One region of the Gluconacetobacter entanii genome, then DNA from elsewhere that is predicted to be linked to it. Evidence: predicted binding sites of a transcription regulator. Region 1 holds the regulator's gene; the other holds the start of a gene.
The links. The regulator HrcA, encoded in region 1, represses chaperone genes, less so after heat shock. The targets are predictions, from matches to a motif close to GTTNGCACTCNCNNNNNGNGAGTGCNAAC.
Positions count from the first base shown of each region.

Region 2: a site for HrcA is predicted at 1,795-1,823, ahead of groES (co-chaperone GroES). Genes of this name have one in related genera too.

Region 1 covers NZ_JABJWD010000042.1:46,835-50,248, forward strand. Annotated here, with positions in the region: gene rph (ribonuclease PH) at 1-690, opposite strand, end outside; gene hrcA (heat-inducible transcriptional repressor HrcA) at 942-2,012, shown strand; gene HNH97_RS18160 (hypothetical protein) at 2,015-2,149, opposite strand; gene HNH97_RS07705 (aldo/keto reductase) at 2,233-3,117, shown strand; gene HNH97_RS07710 (penicillin-binding protein 1A) at 3,223-3,414, shown strand, end outside.
Region 2 covers NZ_JABJWD010000012.1:54,889-58,302, reverse strand. Annotated here, with positions in the region: gene groL (chaperonin GroEL) at 1-1,359, opposite strand, end outside; gene groES (co-chaperone GroES) at 1,417-1,707, opposite strand; gene HNH97_RS03980 (dienelactone hydrolase family protein) at 2,172-2,834, shown strand; gene HNH97_RS03975 (S-methyl-5'-thioadenosine phosphorylase) at 2,972-3,414, opposite strand, start outside.

The DNA of each region.
Region 1 (3,414 bases):
TTCGAACAGGCGCGCCGTGCCCGCCTGCGCCAGGCGCATCAGTTCATTGAACTGCTCCTGCGAGAAGGGGGCCTGTTCCGCCGTGCCCTGGATTTCAATGATGCCGCCGGTTTCGGTCAGCACGAAATTGGCGTCTGCCGCAGCGTTGCTGTCTTCGGCGTAATCCAGGTCCAGCACCGCGCCCGCCTGTGTCAGGCCGCAGGACACGGCCGCCACCTGTGCCGTGACCGGCAGGGCAGGGATCACATTCGTCCGCACCAGTTTTTCCAGCGCGAGGCGCAGCGCCACCCATGCGCCGGTGATGGCGGCGCAGCGCGTGCCCCCATCGGCGTTGAGCACGTCGCAATCCACCGTGATGGAGATTTCCCCCAATGCCCTGAGGTCGATGCCCGCACGCAGCGCGCGCGCGATCAGGCGCTGGATTTCGTGCGTCCGGCCACCCTGTTTCCCCTTTGCCGCCTCACGCGGGCCACGGTTGTGGGTCGCACGCGGCAGCATGCCGTATTCTGCGGTGACCCAGCCCTGTCCCTTGCCACGCAGGAAAGGGGGGACGCGGGATTCGACACTGGCGGCGCACAGCACCTCTGTCCCGCCCATGCGGATCAGCGCGGACCCTTCGGCATGGCGGGCAAATCCGGTCTGGATGGAAACAGGGCGAAGGGCGTCGATGGCGCGGCCGGATGGGCGCATGAAGGAAACTCCCGATGAAAACCTGCCTCGCGGCATAGCGCGCAACCCCCGCTCTTTCCAGTCCCGTCCCCGGCGGGTGTGTCATGGGACGGTGGAATTGTGGGGGTGGCCCGTATCATGTGATTGTCGCAACACGACGTTGTCCCTATCCTTGTTCCAGGGCCATGGCCACGCCACGTCCATCGGGGAAGGCCGCCATATGGCGGTCCATCCGGATACTCATGGATGTGAAGGGGAGGAGGGAGAACGACATGGATATCGGGGCACTGTCTTCGCGTCCTGCCCTGCCGCCGGGGCTGGATGCGCGATCCGCCGCCATCCTGCGCGAAATCGTCGAACAGTATGTAGAAACCGGCGACCCGGTGGGGTCGCGCACCCTGTCGCAGCGCCTGCCGCTGTCGCTGTCGCCCGCGACGATCCGCAACATCATGGCCGACCTGACGGAGGCCGGACTGCTGTTTTCGCCCCATACCTCGGCCGGGCGCCTGCCGACGGAAAAGGGCGTGCGGCTGTTTGTCGATGGCCTGCTGCAGTTCGGCAGCCTGAGCGAGGAGGAGCGCGAGACGATCACCAGCGCGCTGGAGGTGCGGGGGCGTTCGTTGCAGGATATGCTGGGGGAGGCGTCGCTGATGCTTTCGGGCCTGTCCTCGGCCGCGGGACTGGTGCTGGCGCCCAAGAGCGATGGCACGATCAAGCATATCGAATTCGTCGCCCTCGGGCCGGGGCGTGCGCTGGTCATCCTTGTCGGCTCCGACGGGCAGGTGGAAAACCGCGTGATCGAGATCCCGCCCGGCCTTCCGCCCTCGGCGCTGGTGGAGGCTGGGAACTACCTCAATGCACACCTGTCGGGCCGCACGCTCGACATCCTGCGTGAGAAGGTGAGCGGCGACATCGCGGCCAACCGCACCGAACTCGACCAGTTGACGACGGAGGTGGTGGCCAGCGGCCTCGCCACATGGAGCGATGCGGAGGAACGCGGCGGCACGCTGTTCATCCGGGGGCAGGGGCGGCTTTTGTCGGACGTGACGGAGATTGAGCGGCTTTCGACCATCCAGATGCTGTTCGACCGGCTGGAAACGCAGGAGACGATGCTGCGCCTGCTCGACCTTGCGTGCGAATCCGAAGGGGTGCGTATCTTCATCGGTGCGGAAAGCGGCCTGTTCGGGATGGCGGGGATGTCGGTGGTGATGGCGCCCGCGCGCACCGATTCCAACCGCATCGTCGGTGCGATCGGCGTCATTGGCCCGACGCGGATCAATTACGGGCGCATCATTCCCGTGGTGGATTACACCGCGCGCGTGATCGGGCGCATGCTGGGGTAAAATCACTGATCAATAATAGAAGTTTTTGGTGAAGCTTTTTTCCAAAAAGCTTCGAAGACGCCGCCTTTTTGGAAAAAGGCGGCACCCAAAAACTTCTGAACTCTTTTGCCCGATCCGCCGTGTCCTGCGTGGGCCACAGGGCAGGTTCCGTGCAACCTGTCGTGCGCCCGTCCGTCATCAGGCGATAGGCTGTCGTACAGCACAGGTAAGGAGCAAGGCCATGACCGTATCTGCATCACGTCCCGGCGGGACCTTCAGGATTGGCGGCGAACTCGAGGTCGCGCGTCTCGGCTTCGGGGCGATGCGCATTACCGGGCCGGGCATATGGGGGGAACCCGCCGACCGTGACGCCGCACTTGCCACGTTGCGCCTGCTGCCCGAACTCGGCGTCAATTTCGTCGATACCGCCGATGCCTATGGCCCCTTCGTCAGCGAGGACCTGATCCACGAGGCCCTGTCGCCGTACAAGGGTATGGTGATCGCGACCAAGGGCGGGCACACCCGCCATGGTCCCGACATCTGGTGCCCGGTGGGGAACCCGGACTACCTCCAGCAATGCGTGCTGATGAGCATGCGTCGCCTCGGGGTAGAGCGCATCGACCTGTGGCAGTTGCATCGCGTCGGCCCCGACACCACGCCGGAACGGCAGTTCGAGGCGATCGCGGCGATGCGCGCGCAGGGACTGATCCGCCATGTCGGCCTGTCGGAAGTCACGGTGGAGATGATCGAACGCGCACGGCTGTATTTCCCGGTCGCGACGGTGCAGAACCGCTTCAACCTCGTCAACCGGTATTCGGAGGAGGTGCTGGACTACTGCACGCGCGAAAATATCGGCTTCATCCCGTGGGCGCCGCTGGCGGCCGGGGGGCTTGCGCGTGGGGACAACGTGCTGACCCGCGTGGCGCAGGCGCGGGGGGCGACCACGGGGCAGGTGGCGCTGGCGTGGCTGCTGCGGCGTTCGCCGGTCATGCTGCCCATCCCCGGAACCTCCAGCCCCGACCATGCCCGCGCCAATGTGCAGGCCGCGACCCTGTCGCTGACGGATGCGGAATTCGACGCCCTCGATCGTGACGGCCGCGCGGAATGGGACCGCCTGCGCGCCTGATCCTGAACAGGCTGTCATGCGTGTCCTGCGGATCGGGGGCGACGTGGACGCCGGACGGTGCTAGGACAGGGGCACACAGTCCCTATATTCCCTATTGGATACCGGATGACGCTTGCTGACGGATCGGGCCGCGATGGCCGGGTGGATGGAACTTCTGACGCCACGCGCGATGACGGGCGTGCGGGCGGCCGCCGTCCACGCCTACCCACCGGTGGCCCGCGCCCGCGCTATCGCCTGGTGCGCAGGCTGGCTGGCGGGGCGCTGGGTGCCGTGCTGCTTGTCGGCGGGATCGGCGGT
Region 2 (3,414 bases), on a different contig from region 1:
CTGGCGCAGCGGAGCCTGCAGGGCCTTGCGGATGATGCCCGCACCGACGCGCTGGTCCTCGTTGTGGAAGTGCAGGTGGCCCAGCGTCGTGGACGCACGCGCCAGCGCCGTGCCACCACCGGGGACGATGCCTTCCTCAACCGCGGCGCGGGTCGCATGCAGCGCGTCATCGACGCGGTCCTTGCGTTCCTTCACCTCGATCTCGGTCGAACCACCGACGCGGATCACCGCAACGCCACCGGCCAGCTTCGCAAGGCGTTCCTGCAGCTTCTCACGGTCGTAGTCGGAGGTGGTTTCCTCGATCTGCGCACGGATCTGGCTGCAACGGCCCTTGATGGCCTCGCCTTCGCCCGCACCCTCGACGATCGTGGTGTTTTCCTTGTCGATGTGCACCTTCTTCGCGGTGCCCAGCATGTTCAGCGTGACGCTTTCGAGCTTGATGCCCAGGTCTTCGCTGATGACCTGCCCACCGGTCAGGATCGCGATGTCTTCGAGCATCGCCTTGCGACGGTCACCAAAGCCCGGAGCCTTCACCGCGGCGATCTTCAGGCCGCCACGCAGCTTGTTGACCACCAGGGTCGCCAGCGCCTCGCCATCGACGTCCTCGGCGATAATCAGCAGCGGACGGCCCGACTGCACCACCGCCTCGAGCAGCGGCAGCATCGGCTGCAGCGACGACAGCTTCTTTTCGTGGATCAGGATGTAGGGGTTGTCCAGATCGACGGTCATCTTCTCCGCGTTCGTCACGAAATACGGGGAGATGTAGCCACGATCGAACTGCATGCCCTCGACCACGTCGAGTTCGGTGTGCAGGCCCTTCGCTTCCTCGACGGTGATCACGCCCTCGCTGCCGACCTTCTGCATGGCCTGCGAGATCATTTCGCCGATTTCCTTTTCGCCATTGGCGGAAATCGTGCCGACCTGCGCCGTTTCGGCAGGCGTCGTGATCTTCTTGGTGTTCTTCTTCAGTTCCTCGACAACCGCGCCGACAGCCTTGTCGATGCCGCGCTTGAGGTCCATCGGGTTCATGCCGGCGGCAACGGCCTTGGCACCTTCGCGCACGATTGCCTGCGCCAGGACGGTCGCGGTGGTCGTGCCGTCACCGGCGATGTCGTTGGTCTTGCTGGCGACTTCGCGCACCATCTGCGCGCCCATGTTCTCGAACTTGTCAGCCAGTTCGATTTCCTTGGCGACCGAGACACCGTCCTTGGTGATGCGCGGTGCGCCAAAGCTCTTGTCGAGGACGACGTTACGTCCCTTCGGACCCAGTGTTACCTTGACCGCATCGGCCAGGATATCCACGCCACGCAGCATGCGCCGACGTGCTTCATCGCCGAACTTTACGTCCTTGGCAGCCATTTTCATTTTCTCCAGTAGGAAAGGTTATTTTTTCGAATCAGACGCAGGTGCGCGAGATCAGGCGACAACGCCCATGATGTCGCTTTCCTTCATGATCAGCAGCTCTTCGCCATCGATCGTGACTTCGGTGCCGGACCACTTGCCGAACAGCACACGGTCACCAGCCTTGACGTCGAGGGCGACGATCTGGCCCTGTTCGTTGCGGGCACCCGCTCCGACCGAGATAACCTCGCCTTCCATCGGCTTTTCCTTGGCGGTCTCGGGGATGATGATCCCACCGGCTGTCTTTTCCTCGCTCTTGAGGCGACGGACAACCACGCGGTCATGCAGGGGACGAAATTTCGTCATTGGATGGATCGCTCCATAATCTAAAAAAGGTAACGCCCTTGAATTAAGCAACGCCACCGGTTTGGCGCGCGCGCCAGGCCGCATCGCGTTAGCACTCCCCTCATGAGAGTGCTAAAGAGCAGATAGGAAGACCTCTTTTGGGTGTCAAGGGAAGCAGCAGGATTCACGATCAAGTTTCCCATCCCCACGACGCGGCCCGCATGGGGGCGCAGGCCAATCCATAATATATTATTTTAAATCAATATATTACCAACATTCCTGCACCACCGGCCCCGGCCCCGCACGGGCTGCATGCGTCCCCTGCGCCCCATGCCACCACCCGAGTCCCGCGCACGGCGTCATCACACCCGCGGTACCGCCTGTGTCAGGGGCGGCGGTGAATGTGATATAGGTCTGGCCTTCACCGATGGCCGCATGGGGTCGTCACATCATGCACGACCAGCCCACACCAGAGGGAGACATATATGGGATCGATCATCACCCTGACCGCCACGGACGGGCACAAATTTTCCGCCTATCGCGCGGGGCGTCCCGATGCGCGGCGCGCCGTGGTGGTGGTACAGGAAATCTTTGGCGTCACCCCCTATATCCGCGCCGTCTGCGACCAGTTGGCGAGCGAAGGGTATCAGGCCATCGCACCCGCGATTTTCGACCGGGCGCGCCGTGACGTGATCCTTCCCTATTCCGCCGAAGGGATGAAGGAAGGGCTTGCCCTGCGCGCGCAGACACCGCTGGAGGGGACACTCCTGGACCTTACCGCCGCGGCGGATGCGCTGACGACGGAAAAAAAGGGGATCATGGGGTTCTGCTGGGGCGGGACGCTGGCGTGGGAAGCCGCATGCCGCACCACCACCTTCGCCGCGGCGGTGGGATGGTATGGCGGGGGGATCGCGGCGGAACGCGCGCTGACGCCCAACTGCCCGGTGCAACTGCATTTCGGGGCGGATGACGCCCACATCCCGTCCGGCGACATCGACGCCATCCGCGCCGCGCACGAAGATATCGAGATCTTTGTCTATGAAGGGGCGGATCACGGCTTCGGCTGCACCGACCGCGCCAGCTACAACGAAACCGCCGCAACACTTGCGATGCAGCGCACGCTCAGCTTTTTCGAGCACTGGCTGTAAATGAATAAAAGTTTTTGGTGAAGCTTTTTCCAAAAAGCTTCGAAAAACACCGCCTTTTTGAAAAAAGGCGGCACCCAGAAACTTTTAAATGATTTCAGTCTTGCCCATCCCCCAAGAAGGGATGGGCACAAGCAGCCTCAGCCGCGTGCGAGCACCCGTCCCGCGATCGCATCCAGCTTCGCCAGCAGGGCGGGATCGCGGCTGTCAGGCGCGGTGATGATGGCATGTTCCAGCGCACGGTCACATCCGGCATGGCACGGGCCACGCGGCTTGCCCAGTTGCGGGATGACCGCACGCACCAGCGCACGCGCCCGGCTGGAATTTTCCTGCATCACCTTGACCACCGCATCGACCGTCACGCTGTCATGACCATCGTGCCAGCAGTCATAGTCGGTCACCATCGCGACGGTGGCGTAGCACATCTCCGCCTCCCGGGCGAGCTTGGCTTCGGGCATGTTGGTCATGCCAACGACCGAGCATCCCCATGAACGATACAGGTTGCTTTCCGCACGGGTGGAGAACTGCGGCCCTTCCATCACCAGGTACGTGCCGCCGCGCGTGACATCCAGCCCCAGCGCCC